3 regions of the Paenibacillus woosongensis genome follow, and region 1 is predicted to be linked to each of the others. Evidence: riboswitches for the same ligand, from Rfam matches in the RefSeq annotation. Region 1 holds a riboswitch; each other region holds the start of a gene.
The links. A riboswitch is a leader RNA that binds a small molecule or an ion and turns the genes downstream of it on or off. The one in region 1 is predicted to bind thiamine pyrophosphate.
Positions count from the first base shown of each region.

Region 1 (4,799 bases):
GTATGAGCTCCGTTTGTCGCAAACGATCGGCGGGCTGAAGGACGGAACCTATGAACTGAGGGCGTGGGCTTCGGGAGAAAATGGAGCCGCGGATTTGCGTCTGTTCGCCGAAACCAAAGACGCTGGCGGCAACCCCTCTGTCCAAAGTACGGCTATCGTCAATTCCGGCTGGAACAATTGGACTCAGTACATCGTTCAGAATATCGAGGTTGCCGGAGGGGAAATAACCTTCGGTTTTGATGTTGCCGCTCCGGCTGACTATTGGGGATATTTTGACAATATCAAACTGGTAAAGGTGGTGCAGGGCCAGCCGTTTGACCCGAATGAATTCATTACAGGCGTGGATATTTCTACGCTGCAGGCGTTAGAGGATATCGGGGTCAAATATTATGAAGGCGGAGTAGAGAAGGATCTGCTGGAGATTTTGAAAAATCATGGTGTCAACTACGGCGAACCGTACCAATGCCGGTGACTAGACAGGAGATGGCCGTAATGCTGACGAAGGCCTATGCGCTCCGGGGAGGAGTCATGGGCACGCCGGAAGCTGCGGAAAGCTTTGCAGATGCAGTTCAAATCGCCGATTGGGCACAAGCTTCCGTAAATGCGGCTCATGCTCTAGGACTGATTCAAGGCAGAGGCCAAGGAGAGTTTGCTCCGGCAGCCTCTTATTCCTTCGGATCATCTTGGGGAAGCCGCATCCTAGCCCCAGGTCTGGGATTAACTCCGGTCTTCAGCCTGTGGAGCCAAATAAATTAATGGTTACAATTAAGAGAGTACCTATGAGGGAATTTCTTCACTTACATAACGGGTATACACAATGTAACTTAAGCAAAGTGCAGAAGGAGAACAATAGGAGGCAGGAGCGGATTATGAGTCGTATCAGAAATAAACACAGAAGCCGGCTGAATTCCATTACGATGACGGCGGCGGCAGTAACGCTGGCCATGCTGGCTGGTTGCGGTATTCAAGATAAATCCGATGAAGTGATTGTCCAGGCCGCAAGTTCGTTGGAGCAATCGGTCATCCATGCTGCGGATAAGTGGGGGCAAAGGAGCAAGGAGGCAGGCTTGTTCCGGGAAATCTCTACGTACCAGCAGGTGGGCAAGGCGACAAGGCTTAGTCTCGACCATACGGTCGGCAATATGAAAGTCAGCGCTTATGACGGGGAGGAAATCCGCGTTCATGCCGTGGTATGGTTTGGGAAATCGACTCACCAGGAGAGCAGGCAGCGCATATTGAAGCAAGCGGAGGTATCCGTGATTGAGAAGGGCGGCAATTGAGGATCGTGACGCATCCGAAGGATGATCCTGACTCGAGTCTATGGAAATGGGCGGAAAAGAAATATGGGTTCTCTGATTTCATGATCGATTACGAGATAGAGGTGCCGGCAGCTTTAGAGAGCTATGATATCCGGCTTGATGTTGGCAATGTTGAGCTCCATGACCTGAAAGGAAGCTACAGCATCCGCAGTGAAGTCGGGCAGGTTAAATTGGATAATGTCCGCATTTCGGGACAGTCTTCCGTAGCAACGTCTACGGGCAGCGTTGACGTGCGCATAGCCGAATTGAGCGGCCAAGGCCAGCTTCATGTCCAGACGGAGATCGGAAATATCCATGCAGCCCTGGACAATGCTGTGCAATGCACGCTTGTGATTAAGAACGACATGGGGAAAATTACCGGAGCTGCAGAAGGAACGAGCCAGATCAATGGCGGTGGTGGACAAATCCTGCTGCAAACACAAGTTGGCTCAATTACGGTGGAGTAATTTTAGCCCTAAGATAGCTAAACAGGCCATCCTCTATAGAGGATGGCCTGCTCGAAAAATGTATAAAATTTCAGTCCAGCTGGTTCGTCAAATCAAGAATGGGCTGTCATGGAACGCTTGCCAGCGGTGTGAAATCTCCCTAAAGGCTCTCCCATTTTGACCTTAGAGCCTGGGGCAAGCTCAGGAAGGGGCTCAAATGTATCGTTCTCGACCAGCAGGACGACGGTTGAGCCGAATTCGAAATAAGCCATATCGTCTCCCCGGTTCCAGTGCTTCGCTTCGGCATCCGTATATTTAATGCTGCTTACGTTCATGGCCCCGACTTTGACTACGGCAACTTCTCCGAGGTCGTGGGAGATATATGTGATTAGCCGTTCATTGCGGCTGAGTACCTTCCGCATATTTCTCATTCCAAAATCATTGACGGGATAGACCTTTCCTTTTATATGCTCGCTCTCCAGCTTGCTTCCCGTTATTGGGGCATGAATGCGGTGATAGTCGGTCGGACTAAGGTATAGCACGAAGAAAAAGCCATGATTATAGCTATGCGCGCGCGGGGAGTAATTAAGCAGTTCTTCCAAAGAGTAGTCCTGGCCCTTGACGTTAAGAATTGTTCCTGTTTGAATTTCTCCCATTGCAGTAATTAATGCATCGACGGGGCTGATCATCCCTTCCGGAAGGGAATGAATCGGGCGCATGTCCGGCTTGAGCCTGCGCGTGAAAAATTCGTTCAGCGTCCGGTATTCTTTAATGTCCTTTTCGGCTTCATCTAGCGGAATGCCATAGGATTTAGCGAAAGCAGGAATAAGAATCCGGCTTGCTTCCGAGTGTGAGAACCGGCCCATCAGCCGGGAGATCCATTTCCGGGAGGTAAGCTCCGTCATCCATTTCATCCATTTTGCGATCAAATTGGTTCCCCCTAATTCCTATGCTGAACAATGGTGCTGCCGTTTTCCACTTCCGACTATATTGACATATAATACAAATGAAATCAACAACGATGCTGTAATAATTAAATAATGCTTGCTACTGCGGCATCTCTTGTTGTATGGTTAAATCAATCGCATAGTGATACGGGAGCTTGAGAGGAATCAGGCTGAGATTGCAGTTTAATCCGCTGCTGACCGTTAATCTGATCTGGATAATGCCAGCGTAGATAATCCGTTGTTCAAGGTCTCTTCGTGCCTATGAACCTATACAGCCGCCTGAGCATATCCAGCGGTTTTTTTGTTTTGTTTAGCCATACTATTTCAAAGAGGCAAGAAGAAGGGGAGATGACGGTAATGCAAAATGCAGTACAAAGAAAAGGCGGTCGGGGGCTGAAGCTGAGCGATTTGCTCGTAACGATTTTCGTCTCAATCGTCCTGGGAGTAGTTTATTATTTTTGGAGCGCGGTTTATAATCTGTTCTCGTTTTTTCCGCAGGCGGATGAGCTCGTCTACGGCATGTGGTTCATGGCGTCGACGCTGGTATTTTTATTGATTCGCAAGCCTGGCGTAGCTCTAATCGCTGAAATTGCCGCCGCGCATGTATCGATATTGTTCGGCAGCGAGTGGGGCATACAGCTTGTCATGTACAGTGTGCTCCAAGGGCTGGGTGCCGAATTGGTATTCGCGGCATTCCGCTACAAGAACTATTCGGCATCGGTGGCGGCTTTGGCGGGTGTAGCCGCAGCGGTAGGTTCGCTGATCCCGGACATTTATTACGGATACATCCAGGATTATCCGACCTGGCTGCTGATTGCCAAATACGGCATGCGCGCCATCAGTTCTGCCCTGATTTGCGGATATCTGGCCTATGGAATCGTGAAGGCAGTAGAGGCTACGGGAGTAACCAATTTGCTGCGTCCTGTTGAGGATAAAGATTATGCGGCGCTGGACGATTAAGCGATGATGCCTATATTGACATCCGCCGCAGCAAGTGACCAGCAGAACCGGGCAGCGGCTATAGCAGCGGGCGTAACCGGGCTTCGGCTCAAGTTCCCCGGTGAGGAACGCTTCGTTTTTAAAGATCTTACGCTGCATGTACAGCAGGGGGAGAAGGTATTGCTGCTGGGCCCGAGCGGGAGCGGGAAATCTACCCTGCTGCAGGTGCTCTCAGGTATTATACCTTCGCTTGTCGAGGTGCCCATGCGCTGCGAAGAGCGGATACAGCCCCCATCCTGGGGATTCGTGTTTCAAGACCCGGATACCCAATTTTGTATGCCTTATGTGGATGAGGAGCTAGCCTTTGTTCTCGAAAATCTTGCCGTTCCGCAAAACGAGATGCAGGGACGAATGGGGGAGGTGCTCGAGGCGGTCGGCCTTCATATGCCGGAGCTGCATGTCCAAATCGACACATTGTCCCAGGGGATGAAGCAGCGGCTGGCTCTGGCCTCGGTGCTGCTCTCCAATCCCCAGGTGCTCTTTCTAGACGAGCCCTCCGCGCTGCTTGATCCGGAAGGCCGGGAACAGATTTGGGAGACAGTCAAGAAGATCTCCCCCGATCGAACGCTAATTATTGTCGAGCATCGGATTGAGGAAATTGCCGGTTTTGTCGACCGGGTCGTTCTCTTTGGTCCGGAAGGACAGCTGCTCGGACAGGGAACGCCGCAAGAGGTGTTCAGCACGTATCAATCCGAGCTGAAGGAGTTCGGTATTTGGTATCCCGGCGTATGGGAGCATTATTTCTTATCGCCGGAGGGAGAGGCGCTTCTTGAACCAGTTCCTCAGGATGCGCAGGCATCCTCTGGAACGACCTTGAAGCTGCTGGAGCTGTCCCGGTTCAAGGGCCTCAGGCACGGCAAACCGGTCATTAAGATCGAGCAGGCTTCCGTTTCCCCAGGCGACTTCATTGCGATTACCGGGCCAAACGGAGCGGGAAAGAGCTCGCTGCTGCTGAGCCTGATGGGACTGCTTCGCTCGGAAGGAACTTATTTACTAATTGGAGAGCCTTTGGATGACAGGGCGCCCGGCCGGAGCGCAAGGAAGGGCCGCTGGCGCAGGAACAAGCGAGATAAGCATGTAGAGCAGGCTGCATCCCATATCGGCTTTGT
Region 1 is NZ_CP126084.1:1,555,697-1,560,495, forward strand. Features, by position in the region: gene QNH46_RS06740 (glycosyl hydrolase 53 family protein) at 1-472, shown strand, start outside; gene QNH46_RS06745 (S-layer homology domain-containing protein) at 493-756, shown strand; gene QNH46_RS06750 (hypothetical protein) at 870-1,280, shown strand; gene QNH46_RS06755 (DUF4097 family beta strand repeat-containing protein) at 1,286-1,765, shown strand; gene asd (archaetidylserine decarboxylase) at 1,858-2,673, opposite strand; TPP riboswitch at 2,829-2,941, shown strand; gene QNH46_RS06765 (ECF transporter S component) at 3,049-3,651, shown strand; gene QNH46_RS06770 (ABC transporter ATP-binding protein) at 3,655-4,799, shown strand, end outside.

Region 2 (4,799 bases), 2.5 Mb from region 1:
CAATCCCATAATGCATCGGGGCGTCCGTCCCATTGAATGCTTCGCTCGCCGAGTACGATGACCCGATCGGCAAATTGCTGGACAAGCTCCATATCATGGGTAATCATGATGACGGTTAGTCCACGGTCTACCCGGGCGCGCAGCGAGTTCATCAGCTCCAGGGCAGAGTAAGCGTCCTGGCCGAAGGTCGGCTCGTCGCAGAGCAGCACCTGCTGCTCCTCAGACAGCATCGCGGCCACGCTTAATCGGCGTTTTTGTCCCTGGCTCAGGGCGAAGGGACTGAAGCCGCGACGGTGCTGCAGGCGATACTGCTCAAGCAGCGACTCGACCCGATCGGATACAGCCTCCTCAGACAGCTTCTGCAGCCGCAGGCCGAAGGCAAGCTCGTCGTAGACGGTATCAGTGACGAATTGATGCTCCGGATGCTGGAAAATGAGACCAACGCGCTTGCGCAGCTCCTTCTCCGGCCAGTCCGGCAAGGGTCGGCCAGAGAAGGTGATTCTGCCGGAGGATGGCTCCAATATGCCCGACAAGAGCGCGGCGAGGGTCGACTTCCCCGCCCCGTTCTGGCCGACGAGGGCAATGAACTGCCCGGCAGGGATCGACAGTGACAGCCTGTCGAGAATCTTCTGTCCTCCGCTGCGCTCGAAGGAAAGGCTATCGACCGACAGCAAGGCTTCCTTGCCGCTAGCATCGGCAGCCCCTTCGTCCGGCAGCTTGGATCGGGAGACATCGGTTTGCTCCAACTGCTGAAGCAGCGTTCTTTTTACGGAATCGGGTTTGCTCAGCCACAGTTCGGCCAGCTCGTCCCTGGTGAGCGGCTGCCATGAAGGTTCTCTGTCTATCTGCAGCTGCTCATGCAGGCGGACGGCCCCCGGCATCCATATTCCCAAATGCTGCGCCTCTTCTTTAAAATTGGCGAAATAGGTTCGGGGCTCCCCTTCGTAAACAAGTTTACCTTCTGTGCCCATCACGGCAAGGCGATCGACATAAGGCATCCAGGCATCGAGCTGGTGCTCGATCAGCAAGATGCTCATTTGCCGCTGCTTGCGGATGGAATGAATGAGATCGGCCAAGTGCGAGCAAGCCAGCGGATCCAGATTGGATGTGGGCTCGTCAAGGATGAGTACATCCGGATTCAAAGCCAGAGCGCAGGCTAGGGCGAGCCGCTGCTTCATTCCACCGGATAAAGTATGGATATGCGCGCTCCGCCAGTCGGTCAGATCGACAAGCCGCAGCGCTTCGTCGATTTTCGCGCTGATTTGTTCCCGTGGGCAGCCGATATTTTCCAGGCAAAAAGCAAGCTCCTCCTCCACCTTAAGCATGCAAAATTGGCTGTCCACGTCTTGGAACACAATGCCTACCTGCTGCGCAATTTCACCTGGATCCTGTCCCTCTAGGGATTTGCCATACAGATAAACGCCGCCTGTCACCAGGCTATCGATGGCTGACGGGTACACCCGGTTCAGGCAGAGGGCCAAGGAACTTTTCCCACAGCCGCTTGGACCAAGGAGCAGCAGCAATTCGCCTTGATGCAGCCGGAGGGAAATCGAGGAGAACACCTGCTCCTCCCCGTCCTCGCTGAAAGCCAGGGATAAATTTTTTGTCTCCAAGACCATCGGTTTATCCATCGTTTCTTGATTCGGGAGCAACGTATTCATTACTGCTTCACCGAGGTTCGTTGTTGATTGGCGCTTTGGACAGCGGCCTTCCCGATGGGAAAGCTCCTCAATACGCCTGTCCGGGCCAGCGCATCGGATATCCATTTGCCTAGCAGGCCGGCGATCACTGCACCGCTGATAACCCGGACGATGAACATCGAGATGACTAGACCCGTGGACAAAGCGGCGAAGCCGGATTGAAAGAAGCCCCAGCCAAAGCTGAATACGGCCGCGCCTACGCCTGCGCCCATGAGCACTGCTGTGTTGTAGTAACGGTATCTTACGGCGGCGAATACCGCTTCCGCGCCGAGGCCTTGAATAAAGGCCGACAGAATCAGGATCGGGCCGGTGACGTTGCCGATCAATACCTCGATCGTCCCGGCGATCGTCTCGGACAGCAGGGCTGCTCCGGGCTTGCGCAAGATATAGGCTGAAATGATCGAAACGATAAACCATATGCCGAAGATGACCTCATATCCCATCGGACCCATAAAGCCGACGAGCACATTGCCTATCTGCAGGAAAATCAAATAGACGACAGCAAACACGACGGACAGCGAGCTGAGAACGATAATGTCGCGAAGCTTCCAGGATGACATCCTTATTCCCCCTTCCTCTGCACATGCTCCGGTTTGGCTGACGGGCTGTTGCAGGAGATTGTGGCCGTCATGACTAGATGGGAAGTCTTGGTGCTTGACGTGACAAAGGCATTTTCGAGTGAACGAAACACCTGTTGGGCGGTTCCATCCAGGCGGCTAGCGTAATGAATTCCGCCGGAGAACGTTCCCTCGGCTTCCGCCGCTTTGACCGCATCATAAATGACGTCCATGTAGTGGGGCACCCCCATCGGGTAAAGGGCGAATTGAGCTGCGGTATCAACCGATGTTTTGTTCCCTTCGTTCAAACGGACATCGTCCTCAGACATGAAGACATCTCCTTCCGTATCTCCCGGGCAGCCTACGGAAAAGGTTGCGCTAAGAACGACATGCTCACCGCTTTTTGCCGCCTGCAGGAAAATGGATTTAACTACGTCGAACACATGCTCATGGCGGCCGCGCACGCAGGTGCTGACGTCATCGCTTTGAACCCAGACCTTGGACGTATCGGTATGCTCCAGCGCTCCAAGAATGATCGGAACGAACCGGTCGCTCATCGGAAACAGAGAGAACCGGCAGCCGACGATGCGGCTGGTGCCGCAGGCCGCGGCTTGAATGTTGTGGTTGAATGAATTGGTCATGATGCTTTTCCTCCCCTGGTTAATTTAAATTATCGCTGATAACGACAAAAAAACCGCACCCGAAGAGTGCAGTTATATCGATACAGCCTGTGTCTGCTTAAACATTTTAAAGCAAGCACGCAGCGCTATTTATCGTTTCCCCGCACTTCCCCACGCTAGTATGATCTAGATCGGGTGTAAAGGGTTAACCGTTCCTCAAGCGGGAACGATCTCTCAGCCAGCAAAGGCACCCCTAGTGCATTTTTTCGTGATGCGGTTGTCAATGGTTCCCATTATACAGAGTTCCTTTCAATTGTAAAGCCTTGTTTAAATGAAGTGGTCTATATTCTCGCAAATATTCATATTGTAACGGTAGAAGAGAGGACAAGGAGCGTGCGGATCGTGAACAAGGCAAAGATGACATTCCGGTTCGATGAACATGGGCAACAAGCGCACAGTGCACAGAAGGCTGGAGATCGCCAGCGGCTGGAGGCCACCCCCGCTTCAGGGCATGACAAGCCGCCCGAGCGATCAGAACAGGAACCGAAGGATACTCCTATAACTTACCGTGCGGTGGAAACGATAGATTATTGGGGAGATCCCTTTACAGACCATACAGGAACAGGGATTGCCCTATTGCCAGAGCATGCCGAGCCAGGCGGCGGAGATTATTATTTTCGTAAAACGCGGACCTCCTGGTGGAAGGTTGCCGGCTCGCTGACCGGCGCGATCGTGACCGGAGCGCTCTTTGGATTCGTCGTTCTGTCCATGTTCGACCAGGAAATGACGGTGCCGATCCCTGGAATTAGCGTGCCGAAGCAGGGGGCGGCCGGAGAAGCGGCCGATATTCCCGTACTGGGCAGTGTCATTACGGAGGAACAGGTTCCGCTCGTACAGGTCGTTCTGCCTTCGCAGAGCTATCATTTCCTGCAGTACGGCGTGTTCAGCACAGCGGAAGGCGTTGCCCTGGCCCAGGAACAATTGCGCTCCGCGGGAATTGCCGCCGCGCGGGATACCTTGGATGAGAAGCGGGTCTATGCGGGAGTCTCCCCGGACCGTGAGGAAGCTAAACTGCTGAGCGGGAGGCTGAAGACAGGAGGCGTTCACCTCATTTTGCATGAAATTGCCTTGCCTGAATCGGCTACGATGGAATATAAAGGGGATGCGGCATCCCTCCAGCAATATTTGGCGCAGAGTGCGGATCTCGCCTATATGCTCAGCTCCTCCTCGGCAGCTCTTCTGGGAGAAGCTTCTCCCGGGCGCCAGAGCCAGGAGGAAATCGGCCGGCTAAGGGAGAGCCATCAGCTGTGGACCAAAAGCGCCGCCGACGTTCGAGGCAAGCTGACGGCAGCCGCGGAGGCTGAAGCAAAGGAGATGGAGAAGGCGATGAACAGTGCGGTTGAGGCGATGGAGGAATTTAACGAGAAGGGCGAGCAAACCATGCTCTGGGAAGTGCAGAACGAAGTGATGCGGTTCATTCTGGCGGAACAAAAGCTGGTCGGAGGCCAAGAAGGGCTGTAAATGAACCATCAAAAGGCAGGGAATTGGAAATAGTTGCCCCTGCCTTTTTTATGTTTGTATTGCCGATCAATTAACCTTATAATAATGAAGTGCAAAGTGTCAAAAAATGGCGAGGTTAACAGCTCTGAACTTATTCGGGCGACAGCCGGGCAAAGGAGCATATGAACTTGGAAATTGCAGCTTCATCATCGCAGTATGTCATATTGGCCTCGACTTCACCGCGCAGACGGGAATTGCTGGCTTCCTTACATATTCCGTTTGAGGTGATTCCAAGCGAAGCGGACGAAACTACGCCGGAGCAATGGGAGCCGGAGCGAATCGTGATGGAGCTTGCGCTGCGCAAGGCCAAGGCGGTTCAGGCAACGCTTGAGCCAGCAACGCGCGAAGCCGTTATCATCGGC
Region 2 is NZ_CP126084.1:4,033,338-4,038,136, reverse strand. Features, by position in the region: gene QNH46_RS18495 (ABC transporter ATP-binding protein) at 1-1,661, opposite strand, end outside; gene QNH46_RS18490 (ECF transporter S component) at 1,661-2,260, opposite strand; gene QNH46_RS18485 (YkoF family thiamine/hydroxymethylpyrimidine-binding protein) at 2,263-2,898, opposite strand; TPP riboswitch at 3,029-3,142, opposite strand; gene QNH46_RS18480 (SPOR domain-containing protein) at 3,280-4,398, shown strand; gene QNH46_RS18475 (Maf family protein) at 4,560-4,799, shown strand, end outside.
Region 2: another riboswitch for thiamine pyrophosphate. It lies ahead of QNH46_RS18485 (YkoF family thiamine/hydroxymethylpyrimidine-binding protein); the one in region 1 lies ahead of QNH46_RS06765 (ECF transporter S component).

Region 3 (4,799 bases), 690 kb from region 1:
TGGAACGCTTCGAGGTGCCGGATTATTATAACAAGAAAATTGAAGAGCTCTCCAAAGGGAATCAGCAAAAAATGGGCTTTATCGCAGCTGTCGTGCATAAGCCCAAGGTGCTGATCCTGGATGAAGCCTTTAGCGGACTCGATCCGGTTAACGTCGAACTGCTTAAAGAGACTGTAAAAGAGCTGCGGGATGGAGGGACGAGCATCCTGTTCTCTACCCACCGCATGGAGCACGTGGAGGAGCTGTGCAGCAATATTACGATTCTGCAGCGTTCCAATACAGTACTGCAAGGGAATATTCAGGACATCAAGAAGCGCTATCCGCGCGAGGAGGTTCTTCTTCATACGACGGGAACGGTTACCGGCCTGGAGGCCATTCCGGGGGTAGTGCGGGTTGAACACCGCGAGCGCGGCTATTCTATCCGGATTTCCGATGTAGCGGCCGCGCAGGACATTCTGCGCCGGGCCATGGAAGAGAGCACAGTTGAGCATTTTGAAATCAAGGAACCGACGTTGAATCAAATCTTTATTAAAGAGGTAGGTGAGTCGCATGAATAAGCTGCTGCCGATCATTAATTTTACCTTTGCCAATAAGGTCAAGACGAAATCATTCGTCGTTACTACCGTCATTTTTGCCCTGCTGCTATCCATCGGTATTCATGTGCCGTATCTGATTCAATTGTTCTCGGGAAACGAGGGCGGTACAAGTTCCCAAATTGGCCTTGTCTATGGCAACCAGCCTGAAATTGCAGCGTCGCTGGAGGCGTTTATCGACAAGCAGCCGGATGGCAAAATCAAGCTCGTGAAATACGAGCAAGCGAATGATCAGGCGCTCATGCACGATATGGAGAACGGAACGATCAAGGGATACCTGGAGTTCGGCGAGGCTGAAGGGCTGCAATTTCCGAAGGTTATGTACACCTCCAAGAAGAACAGCATGGATTTAACGCTTCAGTCGACGCTCCAGCCCGCACTGGAGAACGTGAAAATGCAATACGTCACTCGTGGAAGCTCCCTAACCGAGGAGCAAATCGCGGCGATAAGCGCTCCCGTAATCATCGAAGAGCTGAAGGCCGAACAGGCCGCAGGAACGGGCAGTGCTGCCGATGCAAATGAAGGCTCTAAGCCGGCGGCGATCAATTACGTTATTGTATACGGCCTGATCGTTCTGTTCTTCATGACCAATATGATGACCGGCAACATGATTGCCGCAGAGGTAACTTCGGAGAAAAGCTCGCGGATCATGGAGATTCTGGTAACGAGCGTTTCACCGCTGACGCAAATGTTCGGCAAAATTCTAGGCATGTTCCTGGTCGGCCTGCTGCAGATCGCCATCTTCATCGCCGTAGTTGCCATCAACCTTGCATTGCCATACAATCAGGCATCCTTGGCCGAGTTGAATTTGGATTTATCGCAAATGGATCTATCCATTTTGCTTGTTGGTCTTATCTTCTATATTCTGGGCTATTTCCTCTATGCGACTTTGTACGCAGCGGTCGGCTCCATTGTCAGCCGCACGGAGGATCTTGGCCAGGCGGTGATGCCGATCACGATGCTTTCTCTGGCAGCATTCTATGTGGCGATGTTTAGCTTATCGTCTCCGAATTCCCTTCTGCTCAAGGTGTGCTCTTACATCCCGTTCGTGTCTCCGGTCACGATCCTGCTGCGGTATGGCGCAGGGGATGCAACGCTGCTGGAGGTAGGGCTGTCTCTGCTGATCCTTATTGTCGCTATCGTCTTCTTCAGCTGGCTGGCCGCCAAGATTTACCGCACGGGAGTCCTGCTGTACGGCAAGCGTCCGACGATGAAGGAGCTGCGCAAAGCGATGAAGGCGTACAAGATTTAACTCCGTGTGAATTTCAAAAATATCATTGTAACAAAGGAGAAGATGAACATGAAAAATTGGAAACGATCGCTCTTATCCCTCTTTATTTCTGTAGGCTTGCTTGCCACAGCGGCCCCGGCTATGGCTGCTCCACAGCCAGCTTCGGTCAAGATCAACAACCAAAACGTTGAATTCGCAACGAATGCGCCTATTGTTGATCACGGAACAACGCTGGTACCGCTGAAATCAACGCTGCAAGCGATGAATGTGGAGCTAAGCGATGTACAGGATGATACGATTCATGTCGTGATTGACGGCAAGGAGATTGCGCTGAACAGCAAGACAGAGCTGATTAACGGCGAGACGTACGCTCCGATTAGAATCGTTGGCGAAGCGGCAGGCTACAAGGTGCATTGGAATCAGCAATCCCGCACAGTGTTTCTTATCTCCGAAGCTACGGGGGAAGGTGCCCGCGGCTTCATGTGGGAAGTCAAACATGGCGGCAATACGGTCTATCTGGTAGGATCGATGCATATTGCGGACGACAGCTTTTATCCGCTGCGTTCGGAATTCGAGGATGCTTTTGCCGAAGCGGATTATTTGGGGGTAGAAATTGACCTTAGCAAGGCTGCTGATGAAGCCAATCAGAAGCTGATCCTGGATATGGGGATGTATCAGGACGGTACGACTTTGAAGGATCATGTGTCCAAGGAGACATATGCGAAGCTTGAGGATATTTTGCAGCAAAACGGCCTGGAGCCAAACGCCTTTGATGTCTTCAAGCCATGGGTCGTCGAGAGTACCATCAGCACGCTTAAATCGATGCAGTCAGGTTATGAAGCCTCTGCCGGAATCGACCTGTATTTCATCCAGAAAGCCATAGAACGCAAGCTGCCGGTGTTGGAACTGGAAACCTACGAGTCCCAACTGAGCATGCTCGACGGGTTCTCCAGCGAATTGCAGGAGAAAAACCTAAATACCGCCTTGGACAACTTCGATGTTTCGGCTGAACTTGTGGACGATATGGCCGCTATGTGGAAATCAGGGGATGATCAGAAACTGCTTGAGTTCACCGAGAGCATGATCGAGGATCCGGAGTATTACAAAGCGATGCTGACCGACCGGAATATCGTTATGGCCGATAAAATCGATGGATACCTGAAAAGCGACAAGAAAGCGGAATATTTCATTGTGGTTGGCGCAGCGCATTTCGCCGGCAAAGACGGCATCGTTCAGCTGTTGCAGGATAAAGGCTATTCCGTCGTTCGCAAATGAGGGTTCGGATAATCTTGCCAAGGTTACTAAGGTAAGTTATAGTGGGAGTAACTGAATATGGAGTGCGGGTGCTGGATAAAGTCCGGCTGAGATTGGAACCTGATGTTCCTGACCGTTAATCTGATCCAGGTAATGCTGGCGTAGAGAACATATCGAATTTAAAGCCATTCGTGTATTCTCGAATGGCTTTTTTGTGTCTTGCAGCCGGTAAATACAAAACGGAGGTAGAGTTGGCAGATGAGAGAGTTTCGTTTGTACGCTATTACCGATGAAAGAAGCCATCCCGGCAGGGAGCTTGCCGAAGTGATGGAGGAGGCTATTCTTGGCGGTGCAGATATCGTGCAGCTTCGGGACAAGCACAGCGAGCGGGCGGCTGTGCTGGAGAAGGCGAAGCGGCTTCGCGAATTGACACGCCGGTATGACGTTCCGTTAATCATCAACGATTATATCGATATTGCGCTTGAGGTGGATGCGGACGGCATTCATCTGGGCCAGGGCGACACACCGCTTCCCGTGGCCAGGGAGCTGGTCGGCGGGAAAATCATCGGCATTTCCACGCATGCGATCGAGGAAGCGCTGCTGGCAGAGCAGCAGGGAGCAGACTATATCGGCGTTGGTCCCATATACCCGACGGCTACGAAGGCGGATGCAACGCCGGTGACGCTCTCCTATGTCCGTGAGGTGGCGGAGAAAATCCGGATTCCGTTCGTGGCGATTGGCGGCATCAAGCTGCACAATGCGGATGAAGTGATCGCTGCCGGGGCAACGAGAATTTGCGCGGTGACCGAAATTGTAGGCAGTCCGGACGTAAAGGGGACATGCGAGGCCTTTATTCGCAAACTGGAGCAAGGGGGAGCGCATCATGGAAAATACGCAAATCGTTGAGTTGAAGGTGAATGGCGTTAAGCACAGCTTGCAGGCGGGAACTGTTCAGGATGTGATCGCCCATTTCGGCTTGACGGGCAAGCCGGTTATCGTGGAAGCGGACGGTGTGATTTTGACCCCCGAGCAGTGGGCGGATACCACGGTGTCTGCAGGGATGGTCATCGAGCTGGTTCATTTTGTGGGAGGGGGTTAAACGGATGCGGGACGATGTTTTGCGTATCGGCGGTCGCTCGCTGTCGTCGCGTTTTTTTATTGGCACAGGGCTGTTTCCCAACCCGTTCGTGCAGAAGGAAGCGATCCAAGCTTCCGGGGCGGAAGTGCTTACATTTGCTATTCGGCGCATTAATCTCGACGCGGTAGAGGATGATTCCATATTGCAGCATATCGAGGATGGCGCCTTTCAATATTTGCCGAACACATCAGGCGCAAGCACGGCCGAGGAAGCGGTCCGGATTGCGCGGCTTGCCAGAGCCTCCGGCCTCAGCGATTGGATCAAGGTTGAGATCAGCGCGGACGCGAAGACGTTGCTGCCCGACCCGATTGAGACGCTTAGGGCAACGGAAATGCTGGTCAAAGAAGGATTTACGGTGCTTCCTTATATTTCGGACGATCCGGTCATCTGCCGCCGGCTTGAAGAAGCCGGGGCTGCTGCGATCATGCCGGGAGCAGCGCCGATCGGCACGGGGCTCGGCATATTGAATCCTTACAATTTAGGCCTGATTGTAGAGGAAGCGGGCGTGCCCGTTATCGTGGATGCCGGGCTTGGGACGGCCAGTGACGTCACGAAGGCGATGGAACTGGGCGTAGACGGGGTG
Region 3 is NZ_CP126084.1:869,451-874,249, forward strand. Features, by position in the region: gene QNH46_RS03795 (ABC transporter ATP-binding protein) at 1-557, shown strand, start outside; gene QNH46_RS03800 (ABC transporter permease) at 550-1,845, shown strand; gene QNH46_RS03805 (TraB/GumN family protein) at 1,894-3,099, shown strand; TPP riboswitch at 3,154-3,263, shown strand; gene thiE (thiamine phosphate synthase) at 3,337-3,984, shown strand; gene thiS (sulfur carrier protein ThiS) at 3,962-4,177, shown strand; gene QNH46_RS03820 (thiazole synthase) at 4,182-4,799, shown strand, end outside.
Region 3: another riboswitch for thiamine pyrophosphate. It lies ahead of thiE (thiamine phosphate synthase); the one in region 1 lies ahead of QNH46_RS06765 (ECF transporter S component).